3 regions of the Allobosea sp. F3-2 genome follow, and region 1 is predicted to be linked to each of the others. Evidence: predicted binding sites of a transcription regulator. Region 1 holds the regulator's gene; each other region holds the start of a gene.
The links. The regulator PhoB, encoded in region 1, activates phosphate uptake and scavenging genes when phosphate is short. The targets are predictions, from matches to a motif close to TGTCATNNANCTGTCAT.
Positions count from the first base shown of each region.

Region 2: FQV39_RS07450 (glycerophosphodiester phosphodiesterase) is a predicted target of PhoB. The motif match lies at 2,006-2,022, and genes of this name have one in related genera.
Region 3: FQV39_RS19060 (esterase-like activity of phytase family protein) is a predicted target of PhoB. The motif match lies at 1,716-1,732, and genes of this name have one in related genera.

Region 1 covers NZ_CP042331.1:5,485,241-5,489,856, reverse strand. The annotation lists gene FQV39_RS25400 (LysR family transcriptional regulator) at 1-140, shown strand, start outside; gene FQV39_RS25395 (SpoIIAA family protein) at 195-581, shown strand; gene FQV39_RS25390 (DUF3175 domain-containing protein) at 598-882, shown strand; gene FQV39_RS25385 (hypothetical protein) at 928-1,131, opposite strand; gene FQV39_RS25380 (hypothetical protein) at 1,144-1,323, opposite strand; gene phoB (phosphate regulon transcriptional regulator PhoB) at 1,431-2,129, opposite strand; gene phoU (phosphate signaling complex protein PhoU) at 2,395-3,114, opposite strand; gene pstB (phosphate ABC transporter ATP-binding protein PstB) at 3,191-3,997, opposite strand; gene pstA (phosphate ABC transporter permease PstA) at 4,037-4,616, opposite strand, start outside.
Region 2 covers NZ_CP042331.1:1,604,575-1,609,190, reverse strand. The annotation lists gene FQV39_RS07460 (amino acid ABC transporter ATP-binding protein) at 1-105, shown strand, start outside; gene FQV39_RS07455 (PepSY domain-containing protein) at 272-550, shown strand; gene FQV39_RS07450 (glycerophosphodiester phosphodiesterase) at 800-1,957, opposite strand; gene FQV39_RS33080 (hypothetical protein) at 2,127-2,267, opposite strand; gene FQV39_RS07445 (RsmB/NOP family class I SAM-dependent RNA methyltransferase) at 2,451-3,749, shown strand; gene guaA (glutamine-hydrolyzing GMP synthase) at 3,799-4,616, shown strand, end outside.
Region 3 covers NZ_CP042331.1:4,147,337-4,151,952, reverse strand. The annotation lists gene FQV39_RS19070 (2-hydroxyacid dehydrogenase) at 1-923, shown strand, start outside; gene FQV39_RS19065 (HAD hydrolase-like protein) at 1,030-1,659, shown strand; gene FQV39_RS19060 (esterase-like activity of phytase family protein) at 1,803-3,161, shown strand; gene FQV39_RS19055 (SPW repeat protein) at 3,470-3,832, shown strand; gene FQV39_RS19050 (ATP-binding cassette domain-containing protein) at 3,878-4,616, opposite strand, start outside.

The sequences.
Region 1 (4,616 bases):
GCTTCACCAGCGCGACGGGCTGCTGGCTCACGCACCCGCTGGGCCAGCCTCATCGCCCCGGCCTCGATGAATTCATCGGCTGGCTGCGCTCCGAGGCATCCCGGTTCGACGCCGCCACCCGTGCTCCCGTGGCGGCCTGATCATCGCAGGAAACTTCAACTCTTGCTCCGCGTTGTCTTGAGCAAGGAGGAGCCATGTTCACCATTCTGCCTGCCCCTGACCATGTCGGCGCCTACCGCCTGTCGCAGACGCTGACCAGCGACGATCTCGATGGGATCGTGGCCGATATCGAGGCGAAGCTCGCACGACACGAGAAAGTCGGCATCCTCGCCGACCTCACCGATTTCACCGATATGACATTGGCTGCCGCCTGGAAGGATGCGCGCTACAGCCTCGGCAAGCTCTGGGAGCTGCAACGCTTCCCGCGCGAGGCGGTGATCACCGACAGGGGCTGGCTCACCGCCTTCGTCGACCTGCTCAACCCCGCGATCCCCTTCGTGACCGTCCGCACATTCAAACCGGAGGAGTACGAAACGGCGCTGACCTGGGCCGGTGACATCGAGGGCGGACCGAATGCCTGACTGACAGGAGGACGCCATGCCCGCCCACAAACACAGGTGGTCGGCCGATATCACCAGCAGGAGCAACGCGCTCGATCTCGAGAAGGCCGTGTTCAAGCAAGGCGATCCGCGACGGATCGCGCGTTCGCTGAAGCGGTCGGCCGAACACAGCCGCCGGCGCAAGTCGAGCCCCTACCGTTCGGCGATGTCGATGCTGACCTTCTACATCAACCGCGCCGGCCGGAAGCTGACGGCCGAACGGCGAAAGACGCTGGAAGCGGCCAAGCATAGCTTGCGCCGCCTCTTCCACCGCGACGGCTGAGGCTCCCTGCCGGAATCCTTCAGGGATCATCCTGAAGAGGGATTCTCACGGAGACCTGCCACCCTTGCGGGCCGGATCGTGCCCATGGTGGCTGTCGCGCTCGCCACCGCCTCCCGAAACGCGAGAGTGCTGCCGTTTTTCATCGTCGGCCGGCGGCTTGCGGATCTCCGGCGGTTTCTTCGCATTCTGATGGGCGGCGCCGGGGCCACCATGCCGGATGGTTTGCGGCGCCTTGGTCGAGGTCGACATTAGGCAGCCTCCTCAACGGTCCTGCTGGAACCCCTGATGGGTCGTGTTGATGCGGGTATTGCCCTGCTGGCCCTGCTGGTCAGGCTGGCTCGGCCGGCGCTCGCCACCCCTGGCGCTACGCACATCCCGCTCCACATGATCCGGCCCGCCCGGGCCCTTGTCGCTTCGACTGGCCGGCGGGATGGGCGGCATCTTGCTCACGGCGACCTCCTCTGGCTCGCGTTGACATTCAGGATCAACGCGAGCGGGGAGGCAAGGTTCACCGCAAGTTGCGAATGAGGGTGCAGCTGGAGCGCCGCTCAGCTGCGCGCGAAAGTCTCGTCGAAGGCGTAGCCGGCGCCGCGCACCGTACGCAGCGGATCCTTGGAGTTGGCGGGCGTGATCGCCTTGCGCAGCCGGCCGACATGGACGTCGACGGTGCGCTCGTCGATATAGACGTCACGGCCCCAGACGGCGTCGAGGAGCTGCGCGCGCGAGTAAACGCGGCCCGGCGCCTGCATCAGGAATTCCAGCAGCCTGAACTCGGTCGGGCCGAGATGCAGTTCGCTGCCGGCGCGGCGGACCCGCCGCGTGGTGCGATCGAGTTCGAGGTCGCCGGCGGCGAGCAGTCCTGCAACATGGCCAGGCTTGGCGCGGCGCAGCAGAGCCTGGATGCGCGCGATCAGTTCCGGCAACGAAAACGGCTTCACCACATAGTCGTCGGCGCCGGTCGCGAGCCCGCGCACGCGCTCGGTCTCCTCGCCGCGTGCGGTCAGCATGATGATCGGCACGCGCTCGGTATCGCGCCGCGAGCGCAGCCGGCGGCAAAGCTCGATGCCGGAGAGGCCCGGCAGCATCCAGTCGAGCAACACGAGATCGGGCGTGTGATCGCGCAGATGCAGTTCGGCATCGTCCCCGCGCGCAACGCTATCCACCGCGAAGCCCTCGGCTTCGAGGTTGTAGCGCAGCAGCAGGGTCAATGGCTCCTCGTCCTCGACGATCAGGATGCGTGCGGCCATGGCGCGGTTCCGATTGGGTTTGTTCTGACGAAGGGCGCAGGGAATCCCTCCCCCTTGTGGGGAGGGGCAGGGGTGGGGGGCGAACGACCGGGCGAGCGCTCACCAGGCGGGACGCCCCCCATCCCCATACCCTTCCCCACATCGAAGTCGGCTGTTGCCGACTTCGACATCAGGAAATGCCCATCTCGGGTAAGCCCGAGATGGGTGGGGAAAGAAGGAGCCTTCCTCGGCCCGCGGCTCACAATCCGCAATCGTCCCCTCCAACCTAGCTGCCCGTGACCGCCTCGACTTCGATATTGGTCGTGTCGAGCTTCGGCCGGTTCACGTCGAGCGAGTCGCCGGTGATGAGATAATGGATCGTCTCGGCGATGTTGGTGGTGTGGTCGCCGATGCGTTCGATGTTCTTGGCGCAGAACAGCAGATGCGTGCAGAAGGTGATGTTGCGCGGATCTTCCATCATGTAGGTCAGGAGTTCGCGGAACAGCGAGGTGTAGAGCGCGTCGATTTCGTCGTCGCGGCGCCAGACCTCGAGCGCCTTTTGCTCGTTGCCGGCGGCATAGGCGTCAAGCACGTCCTTGAGCTGCGCCTGTACGAGGCGGCTGATGTGCTCGAGCCCGACCACCGCGCGATGCGGCGGCTGGAACTGGCCGGCGATGGCGACGGCGCGCTTGGCGATGTTCTTGGCGAGATCGCCGACGCGCTCGATGTCGGCGGCGATGCGGATCGCCGAGATCAGTTCGCGCAGGTCGTTGGCGAGCGGCTGGCGCCGGGCGATGGTCAAAACCGCCTTTTCCTCGACCTCGCGCTGGAGGTTGTCGAGGCGCTGGTCGGCGGTGATGATCTTCTGGGCAAGGCCGGTATCGCGGCGCACCAGCGCCACGGTGGAGTCGCCGAGCATGCGTTCGGCCATGCCGCCCATTTCGGCGAGGCTGCGGCGGATGCCTTCGAGATCGGTGTCGTAGGAACGGACGATGTGGTCGGTCATGGCGTTGTCCTCCGGTGCATCGGCCCGAAAAACGGCAGGCGGTTTTCGGGAAAGCCGATGCAAAACAAAATGTCGCTCAGCCGAACCGGCCGGTGACGTAATCCTGCGTCTGCTTCTTGGCCGGGTTCATGAAGATGGTATTGGTCGGCGCGAATTCGACGACCTCGCCCAGATACATGAAGGCGGTGTACTGCGAGATGCGTGCCGCCTGCTGCATGTTGTGCGTCACGATGGCGATGGTGAAGTCGCTCTTCAGCTGCTCCAGCAGATCCTCGATCTTGCCGGTCGAGATCGGGTCGAGCGCCGAGGTCGGCTCGTCGAACAGAATCACCTCCGGCTTCTGCGCGATGGTGCGCGCGATGCACAGGCGCTGCTGCTGACCGCCGGAGAGGCCCATGCCGGAGCTCTTCAGCTTGTCCTTGACCTCGTCCCACAGCGCGGCGCGGCGCAGCGCGCCCTCGACGCGGTCGTCGAGCTCGGACTTCGGCGGCTTCTCGTAGAGGCGGATGCCGAAGGCGACGTTGTCGTAGATCGACATCGGGAACGGCGTCGGCTTCTGGAACACCATGCCGACGCGCGAGCGCAGCTCGTTCACGTCGACGTCGTTCGAGATGATGTTGCGCCCGTCGAGCATGATCTCGCCGGTGGCCTTCTGCTCCGGATAGAGCGAGTAGATCCGGTTGAAGATGCGCAGCAGGGTCGACTTGCCGCAGCCGGACGGGCCGATCAGCGCCGTGACGTGCCGGTCGCGGAAATCGAGATTGATGTTCTTCAGCGCCTTGTGCTCGCCGTAGTAGAAATCGAGGTTCTTCACCGCGATCCGGATGGGAGCCTCGGCATCGAGCGTCTGCGGGGAGAGTTCAAGGGTCGAAAGCATCGACATGGTCCTCAAGGTCGGGCGCGACCGGGTTGGATTCAAGTCTTATTTGCCACCGGCGACAATGCGGCGGGCAATGATCGAGAGCAGCAGGATCGAGATCGTGATGATCAGCGAGCCGGCCCAGGCGAGCTGCTGCCAGTTCTCGTAGGGAGCAGAGGCGAACTGGTAGATGGTGACGGGCAGGTTCGAGACGCCGCCGGCCAGCGAGGGCGAGAACCAGAAATTGTTGTTCAGTGCGGTGAAGAGCAGCGGCGCCGTCTCGCCGGCGATGCGGGCGAGCGCCAGCAGGATGCCGGTCACCATGCCCGCCTTGGCGGCGCGCCAGGTCACGCTGGTGATCACGACCGAAGGTGGCGCGCCGAGCGCGGCCCCCGCCTCGCGCAGCGGGCCGGGGACGAGGTTCAGCATGTCCTCGGTCGTGCGCACGATGACCGGGATCGCGATGATGCCGAGCGCCACGCCGCCGGCCCAGCCGGAATAGCCGCGGAAGGGCTCGACCAGGATGACGTAGACGAACAGGCCGATCAGGATCGACGGCGCCGAGAGCAGGATGTCATTGATGAAGCGGATCAGGTTCGCGAGCTGCGAGCCCTTGCCGTATTCGGCGAGCCAGGTGCCGGCC
Region 2 (4,616 bases), 2.5 Mb from region 1:
TTCATGGATGCCGGCCAGATCGTCGAGATGAACACCCCGAACGAGTTCTTCAAGAACCCGCAGCACGAGCGCACCAAGCTCTTCCTCAGCCAGATCCTGCACTGACAAAGAACAGCTCATCGAGCGATGGAAGCGCGCCGGCCTTGCCGGCGCGCTTTTTCGTTTGAGGGGCGATCCCCAAAGAATCGCTAAGCATCTTCAGCCGCAGATGGAACCTTTTGCGGAACGAGTCCTTGTCCGGTGCGTTGATGGCGCAAACGGAGGGTACGTCATGAATCGTTTTGTCCCTGTCATAGCTGTTGCTCTTCTGGCGAGCAGCGGCGCCTATGCTCAGTCGATCAACATCGGACCGGGCGGCGTGAGCGTCGATCCCCGCACGCCCCATGAGCGGGCGATCGATCGCGAGATGCGTCAGGAGCGCTATGAGCGCATGCGCGAGCGCGAATGGCGACGCGCCAACTATTACCGCGGCGACGATTGCCGCACGATTACGACCGAGCGGGAAACACCGCGCGGCGTGGTGCGGCGCACGACCCGCGTCTGCGATTGACCAATCTGATTTGTAGGGAGCGGGCGCGAAGCCCGCTGACGGCCAAGGCCCGCGGCGCTGGGCGCCGCGGGCTTTCCGTGAGTTTGTAGATCTTTCACGGACACGCGGGTCATCCCGGACGGAGCGAAGCGGAGATCCGGGATCCATGCCTGAACCTTCGTCGGAAGCGCTCCGGCATGGATCCCGGGTCAAGCCCGGGATGACCCGCGTTTCCGTGAAAATGCGCCGTGCCCTCTATGGCGGGAAACCTTACTTCGCGTCGCGCGCCTTCACGGCCTGATCCGAGAAATCCGAGAACAGGCCGTCGATGCCGAGCGCGAAGAAGGCCTTGTACTCGGCCGCGGCGTCGCCCTTGAAGTCCGAGGCCAGCCGCTTCGGCTCGCTCCGGAAGGTCCAGGTGTGGACGAGGAGGCCGGCGGCATGGGCATCCTTGACCACGTTCGTCGGCGCGATCAGCGTGCGGTCGCGCTCGTCGATGGTGCCGTCGCCGTTGAGATCCTGCGGCTTGCCATCAGCGCCGATCGTCTGCTTGGCGCCCATGATGTAGGGCTTCCAGGGGCCGACGCCGTCGGCATAGGTCGCGATCTCCTTGAGCCCTTCGGCCGAGAGCATGTCCTGGAAGGTGCGCTTGTCGCCGAGCACGGCGAAGTCATAGGGGCGGTCGAAGGGGGCCACGAGCGTGACCTTGCCGTCCTTGTCGACGCCGTCGCCATCGACGAGCTGGACGAGGCGCAGCTGCGTCTTCTTGCGCAGATATTTCAGGTTTCCCGTCTCGAAGCTCTGGATGAACACCGGCGAGGTCTTCTCGGTCCAGCCGGCGGCCTTGAGCATGTCGAGGAGCTTGTCCTCGAAGGCGAGGCCGAGCGCGGCGTGATAGGTCGGGTGTTTGGTTTCCGGATAGATGCCGATGGTGCGGCCGGTGCGGGCGCTTTCCGCCTTGGCGAGGTCGATCACCTCCTGGAAGGCCGGGATCTGGTACTTGCCGTTATGCGACTGGTCGCGATCGGCGAAAGCCTGCTTGGCGCGCAGGGTCTTGATCTCGGCCAGGGTGAAATCATTGGCGAACCAGTCGGTGGTGTCGATGCCGTCGACCTTGCGCGTCGTCTTGCGACTGGCGAACTCCGGCCGGTCGGCGATGTCGGTGGTGCCGCTCAGCATCGGCTCGTGCCGCACGATCAGAACACCGTCCTTGGTCGAGACCAGATCGGGCTCGATGAAATCCGCGCCCATCTCGATGGCGAGCTTGTAGCCCTCGATCGTGTGCTCGGGCATGTAGCCGCTGGCGCCGCGGTGGGCGATGATCAGCGGCTTGCTGGTGGAGGTAGATGCCTGCTGGGCGAGGGCCGCGAGCGGCTGCACGGCCAGCGCGGCGAGAAGCGATGTCGAGAGAAGCAGCGTCTTTTTCATGGTTTGACCCCGGCTCGCGGAAATACGCGCGAACTTAGGTCGGGTGATGTGACAGCTCCATGAAAAGATTGCTTGGGATCGCTGGTATCAGCTCTCGCGCCTTGCGACGGCCAACAAAAAGCCCGCGCTGCCGGTCAGGGCGCGCGGGCGATCCTGTGTCCGCCTGACGTCAGCGGCGATTTTCGAGCGTGGTCTTCGCGTCGAGGCGCTTTGAGGGCGGCGGTGTGAATTCCGGCTGCGGCTGGGTCGCGCAAGCGGCAAGGCCGAGGGCGACAAGGCTCAGAATGACGATGCGGCTGGCGCTTTTCATGTGTGGATATCCCGGCGGCCGCGACATGCGGTTGCATCGTCTTTCCGCTTGTGAAACGACCGCGTCAAGTGCATGCCGCATGGGCCACCATGCCTCGGCGTCATGTTTGAACGGGTCGAAGCACACCTTACTCACCGCCTTGCGGCGCCGGGCTTGAGCCGCCCACGCCAGGATTGAAGCATCATGACGCCAGCCGCCCGGATCAGCGCCGCCATCGAGGTGCTGCAGGACATCATCGAGCGCCGTCGCCCGGCGGCTGATGCGCTGAAGGACTGGGGGCTGTCGCGCCGCTTCGCCGGCTCGAAGGACCGCGCGGCCATCGCCTCGCTCGTCTATGACGCGCTGCGTCGCAAGGCGTCTGCCGGCTACGCCATGGCCTCCGAGGAGCCACGCGCACTCGTTCTCGGCATGCTCGCTGGGCTGCGTGGCCTGCCGTTGGATGAGATCGCTGCGCTGTTCTCGGGCGAGAATCACGCTCCGGCGCCGCTCAGCGCCGATGAGACTGCACTTCTCACCGCCTTTTCCGACGAGGGGGCGCCTGATTGGGTACGGGCGGACGTGCCCGAATGGCTGTGGCCTTCGTTCCACGGCGGCTTCGGCGAGGCGGCGATGGCGGAGGGGCAGGCGCTGGCCGCCCGCGCGCCGATCGACTTGCGCGTCAATCGCCTCAAGGCCGGCCGCGACGCCGTTCTCAAGGATCTCGCTCACCATCAGCCGGAGACCGGCGCATGGTCGCCCGATGGCTTACGCTTCCAGCCCGGCCATGACGGCCGCGGCCCTTCGCTGCAGACCGAGCCCGGTTTCTTTGCCGGTGCCTTCGAGGTTCAGGACGAAGGCTCGCAGCTGGTGACATTGCTCGCCGGCGCCCGGCCAGGCGAGACAGTCATCGATCTCTGCGCCGGGGCAGGGGGCAAGACGCTGGCCCTCGCTGCGCTAATGGCGAACCGCGGCAGCCTCTACGCCACCGATCTCGACAGCCGCCGGCTCGCGCCACTGCATGACCGCGTGGCGCGCTCGGGCGCGAGCATCGTCGAGGTGCGCATCCCGCGCTCGCGCGGCCATGAGCCTTTGGCGGATGTCGCCGGTCAGGCCGATCTCGTGCTGGTCGATGCGCCCTGCACCGGCTCGGGTACCTGGCGGCGCAATCCCGATGCGAAATGGCGCGTGCGTCCCGGCGCGCTCGCCGAACGGATCAAGGATCAGGCCGAGGTGCTGGCCCGCGCCGCCAAGCTGGTAAAGCCGGGCGGGCGCATTGCCTATATCACCTGCTCCATGCTGCCCGAGGAAAATGACGAGGCCATCCGCGCCTTCCTTGGCCGCCATCCCGGCTTCGCTCCGATCGCGCCGATCGACGTGCTCAAGGGCGCGGAAAGCGACTTCTCCCTGCTCGCCCGCTTCGCCACGGAGTTCGGCCTGCAGCTCTCGCCGCGCCGCACCGGAACGGATGGTTTCTACCTGGCTTGCCTCCAGCGCGGGGATTGAGACGGCTACGGCCGTTGCGCGCGCCCGCGTGATCCAGTAACGGGACGCGATGACGAGCGCTCAGCCCCATCACGACTCCATCCTCATCATCGATTTCGGCTCGCAGGTGACGCAGCTGATCGCGCGGCGCATCCGCGAGATCGGCGTCTACTGCGAGATCGCCCCGTTCCAGTCGGCGGGTGAGGCGTTCGAGCGGCTGAAGCCGAAGGGCGTGATCTTCTCCGGCGGCCCCGCTTCGGTGCCGGACGAGGGCAGCCCCCGCGCTCCTGAAGCGGTCTTCACGGCAAATATTCCGCTGATGGGCATCTGCTATGGTCAGCAGACCATGGCGCATCAGCTCGGCGGCACCGTCGAGGGCGGGCACGCCGCCGAGTTTGGCCGGGCCGATGTCGAAATCCTCGCGCCGTCGGCGCTGTTCGAGGGCGTCTGGGAGAAGGGCTCGCGCTACCCGGTCTGGATGAGCCATGGCGACCGCGTCACCAAGCTGCCGCAGGGCTTCTCGGTCAAGGCAACCTCGGAGAACGCGCCCTTCGCGGTGGCGAGCGACGAGGAGCGGCGCTTCTACACCACGATGTTCCATCCCGAGGTGGTCCATACGCCCGATGGCGGCAAGCTGCTGCGCAACTTCGTCGTCGAGATCTGCGGCTGCAAGCCGGATTGGAGCATGTCGGCCTACCGCGCCGAGATGCAGAAGAAGATCCGCGAGCAGGTTGGCTCTGGCCGCGTCATCTGCGGTCTTTCCGGCGGCGTCGACTCGGCTGTTGCGGCCGTGCTGATCCATGAGGCGATCGGCGACCAGCTCACCTGCGTCTTCGTCGATCACGGGCTGATGCGGCTGGGCGAGGCCGAGCAGGTCGTCACCCTCTT
Region 3 (4,616 bases), 1.3 Mb from region 1:
CGGGCTGGCATGTCGAGGATTGGCGCGCCCGGTTTCAGGCGATGCTGCCGGAGATGCCGATCGTGGTTCTCGGCGAGCCTTTCGACCGCCGCGCGGTCCACTATGTCGCAAGCTGGAAGCATCCGGCCGGCAGCCTGACCGGCCTGCCCAATCTCGCCGCGATCTTCTCGCTTGGTGCCGGCGTGGACTTCCTCTTCGCCGACGACAAGCTGCCCCTCGTGCCAATCGCCCGCGTCGTCGATCCCGATCTGACCACGCGGATGAGCGAATACGTCGTGCTGCACTGCCTGATGCATCTGCGCCAGCAGCACCGCTACATGCGTCAGCAGCGCGAGAAGCTCTGGGAGGACGATCGTAACCAGCCGGCGGCCCGGTCGGTTCGTGTCGGCATCATGGGGCTGGGCGAGCTCGGGCTGGATGCGGCCGCCAAGCTCAAGGTCATCGGCTTCGACGTTGCCGGCTGGAGCCGCTCGCCGAAGAGCATCGAGGGGCTGCGCACCTTCTCGGGCGAGGAGGGCATGAAGGGCTTCCTCGCGCGGACGGATATCCTCGTCTGCCTCGTCCCGCTCACGCCGGAGACGCGCGGCATCATCAACGCCGGGCTGATTGCCGCACTGGCCCAGGATGGCCGCCTCGGCGGTCCGTTCGTCATCAATGCCGGGCGCGGCGGTTTGCAGGTGGAAGAGGATATCCTGGCGGCGCTCGACACGGGGATGCTGAAGGGCGCGACGCTCGATGTCTTCGAGACCGAGCCGCTGCCGCTCGCCTCGCCGCTCTGGAACCATCCGGGCGTGACGATCACGCCGCATAACGCGGCGATGTCGGAGCCGGAAGCGATCGCTTCCCTGATCACGGCGCAGATCAGGCGGTTGGAAGCGGGCGAGCCTCTGCAGCACGTGGTCGATCCGGCCAGAGGATATTGAAGGGGAAGCGCAGGGTCACAGGGGCGACAGGGTCGCCCCTGTGACCCTCCGGATTGACGCTCACGCGGGGCGCAGGCATTGACCGTGCAACCCGCGACGGTGCCCGATGCCCCCCTACTCGCTTGCAATATTCGATTTCGATGGAACGCTGGCCGACAGCTTTCCGTGGTTTTGCTCGGTGCTCAATCAAACTGCGCGACGATTTGGCTTTCGGGAGGTCGCGCCGAACGAAATCGACGAGCTGCGCGCTCTGGGACCGCGCGAGATCATCGCCCGGCTCAGGGTTCCGATGTGGAAGATGCCGGCCATCGCGCTGCATATGCGCCGGCTCAGCGCCGATAGCCGCGACGCCGTCGCTCTCTTTCCCGGCGTCGAAGCGATGCTCGCCGCCTTGACGGCGCGCAACATCACGCTCGCCATCGTCAGCTCCAATGGCGAAGACACCATTCGCCGCGCGCTCGGGCCGGCCGCCGCTCATGTCAGCCACTTCGATTGCGAGGCGTCCCTGTGGGGGAAGAGCGCGAAATTCAGGGCTGTTCTCAAGCGCCTCGACATCGACAGACGACGCGCCATCGCCATCGGCGATGAAGTCCGCGACATCGAAGCGGCGCGACGGGCCGGTGTCGCTTCCGGCGTCGTCACCTTCGGCTACAATACGGGCGTCTCATTGCGGGCGCGGGGGCCGGATCTGGTTTTCGACGACTATGCAGAGCTTGTCGCCGAGCTGACCGGATGAGGCCAGAACCCAGAGGCGTCGACAGAAGAAGGTCGGTGGACCCCTCTTCCGTGCTCCGTCACCCAACCGTTACGGCCCTGTCGTGGCGGTGAAATGCTCAAGAGCCAATTCGGCTGCGTTCCTTTCTCGCGCCGGAGTGCCCCATGCGCCTCGCCCTTGCCGCAGCCCTGCTTCTGTCATCGACCATCCTTGCCGGCGCGCAGGACGCGCCGAAGGAGTTTCCGGCCAAGCTCCTCGGCCATGCGCTGCTGCCGGCCAACACCATCATTCCGGCCCCGGCCGATGCGCCGGCGGATCTGAAGGTCTCGGGCAAGTTCGTCACGCCGGGCAAGCGCGTCGAAGCCGTCGGCTCGGTGATGGGAACCTCGGGCGGCCGGCCGACCGGCCTTTCCACCCCCTTCGCCGGCCAGCCGGTCCAGGGTTTCTCCGGCATCCGCTCGCTCGGCAACGGCGAGTTCTTGGTCCTGACCGACAATGGCTTCGGCTCCAAGGTGAACTCGCCCGACGCGATGCTGTTCTTCCACCGCCTCAAGGCCGACTTCGACAAGGGTGCGATCGAGCGTCTCTCGACCACCTTCCTGCACGATCCCGACAAGAAGGTGCCGTTCCGCATCGTCCATGAGGGCACGGAGAAGCGCTATCTGACCGGCGCCGATTTCGACCCGGAATCGATCCAGCCGATCGGTGGCAAGTACTGGATCGGTGAGGAGTTCGGCCCCTATCTCATCCGGGTCGATGCCAACGGCAAGGTCGAGGCGGTGTTCGAGACGCAGGTCGACGGCAAGACGGCCCGCTCGCCCGACCACTACGCCGTCACCACTCCGGGCGCGCCGAACCAGTCCGTCGCCTTCAATGTCCGCCGTTCCAAGGGTTTCGAGGGCATGGCCCAGTCGCCGGATGGCCGCTTCCTCTACCCGCTGCTCGAGGGTCCGCTCTGGAATGCCGAGGCCAATGGCTTCGAGGAAGTCAACGGCAAGGAGGTGCTGCGCATCCTCGAGTTCGATGTCGCCAACGAGAAGTGGACCGGCCGCTCCTGGTTTTACCCGCTCGAGCAGAAGGGCAACGCCATCGGCGACTTCAACATGATCGACGGCACGACAGCGCTCATCATTGAGAGGGATAACGGCGAAGGCACCGCCGACAGGGCCTGTGCCGCCGGCCAGAAGGGCCCGGACTGCTTCCACGAGCTCGCCAAGTTCAAGCGCATCGTGAAGATCGAAATGACCGAGGCCAATACCGGCAAGCCGGTGCGCAAGGTCGGCTATATCGACCTGATGAAGATCGCCGATCCGGACAAGAAGGCAAAGCAGGGCGCCATCGACGGTGTCCTGCCCTTCCCCTTCTTCACCATCGAGAACGTCGACGTCGTCGACCGCGCGGGCGGCATCATCGTCGTCGGCAATGACAACAACCTGCCGTTCTCCTCCTCGCGCGATCCGAAGAAGGCTGATGACAACGAGCTCGTCCTGCTCTCGGTGAAGGAATTGCTCGACGCGAAGTGAGATCGCCCGCATCGCCGGCTCGGTGGAGCGTGGCGGTGCGGCTGACGCTGTTCTAGAGCACGCGCCGATCTGACTGCAACGCAGTCAGGTCGGAGAACGCGTTCTCTCACTTAAGTTTAGAGACGGATTCACCGATCAGGTTGTTTCAACCTGATCGGATCCGGCTCTAGCCGACGGACAGTGGACCGGCCGTCGGTCGTTCTCAGTCTGTTCTTGAACTATTGCTAACCTAAGCGTATAATAAAAATCACCAAGCGCCTCGTGCGTGAGGCGTAGTGGTTGGATGATCGTCACCAATGGAGGTGATCATGTGGACCGCGAATACGAACGCCAGGCGACCACAGGACTGGTGTAATCTGATCCTGGCCGTGCTGCTGTTCTTCTCACCATGGTACATGGGCTTCGTCGGTGACTTCCTGCCGACGCGCAATGCCTGGATCGTCGGCGTGGCTCTCGCTGTGATTGCCGTCGCCGCGCTTTCGGCCTTCGCCGAATGGGAGGAATGGCTGAATCTCGCGCTCGGACTCTGGCTGGTGGCCTCGCCCTGGATGCTCGGCTTCACCGGTAACCTCCGCGCTTTCTGGCCTCACATGGTCGTCGGCCTGCTGACTGCGGCGATCTCGGCCTGGGCGGTCTGGGATTATCGGCACGAGCCCCACGCGACGGCCTGAGGAGCTTCGCGCTCCCCGCCGCTTCAGAAAAGGTCCCGGCGCGATCTAGTTGCGTAGCGCGCCGGGGCCTGCCACTGCGGCCGGCGGGCATTTGCCTGAGATGATCATGCCCAGCACCTCGTCCTGGGTAACGTCGGCGGTGCGCGCCGTGCCGACGACCTTGCCATTCTTCATCACCGTGACGCGGTCCGCGAGGTCGAAGACATCGTGCAGGTCGTGGCTGATCAGGAAGATGCCGATGCCCTGCTTCTTCAACTGGAGGATGAGTTCCGCCACCTGCTTCGTCTCGGCTGGGCCCAGCGCGGCAGTAGGCTCGTCCATGATCAGCACGCGGGCGTTGAAGTAAATGGCGCGGGCGATGGCGACCGACTGGCGCTGGCCGCCCGAGAGCGCCTTCACCGGCTCCTTGAAGCGGCGGAAATGCGGATTGAGCCGGCCCATCACCTTGCGGGTCTCCGACTCCATCGTCGCATCGTCGAGCGTGCCCCAGCCGGTCAGCAGTTCGCGGCCGAGGAAGATGTTGGCGGCGGCGTCGACGTTATCGGCGAGCGCGAGCGTCTGGTAGATCGTCTCGATGCCATGGCGCTTGGCGTCGCGCGGGCTCGTGATCGCGGCTTCCTCGCCATTCACATGGATAGTGCCGGCATCGGCCCGATAGGCGCCCGACAGGATCTTGATCAGCGTCGACTTGCCGGCGCCGTTATGGCCGAGGAGGCCGACAACCTCGCCCGGCATCAGGTCGACGCTTGCGCCATCGACCGCCTTGATGCCGCCGAAGGCGATC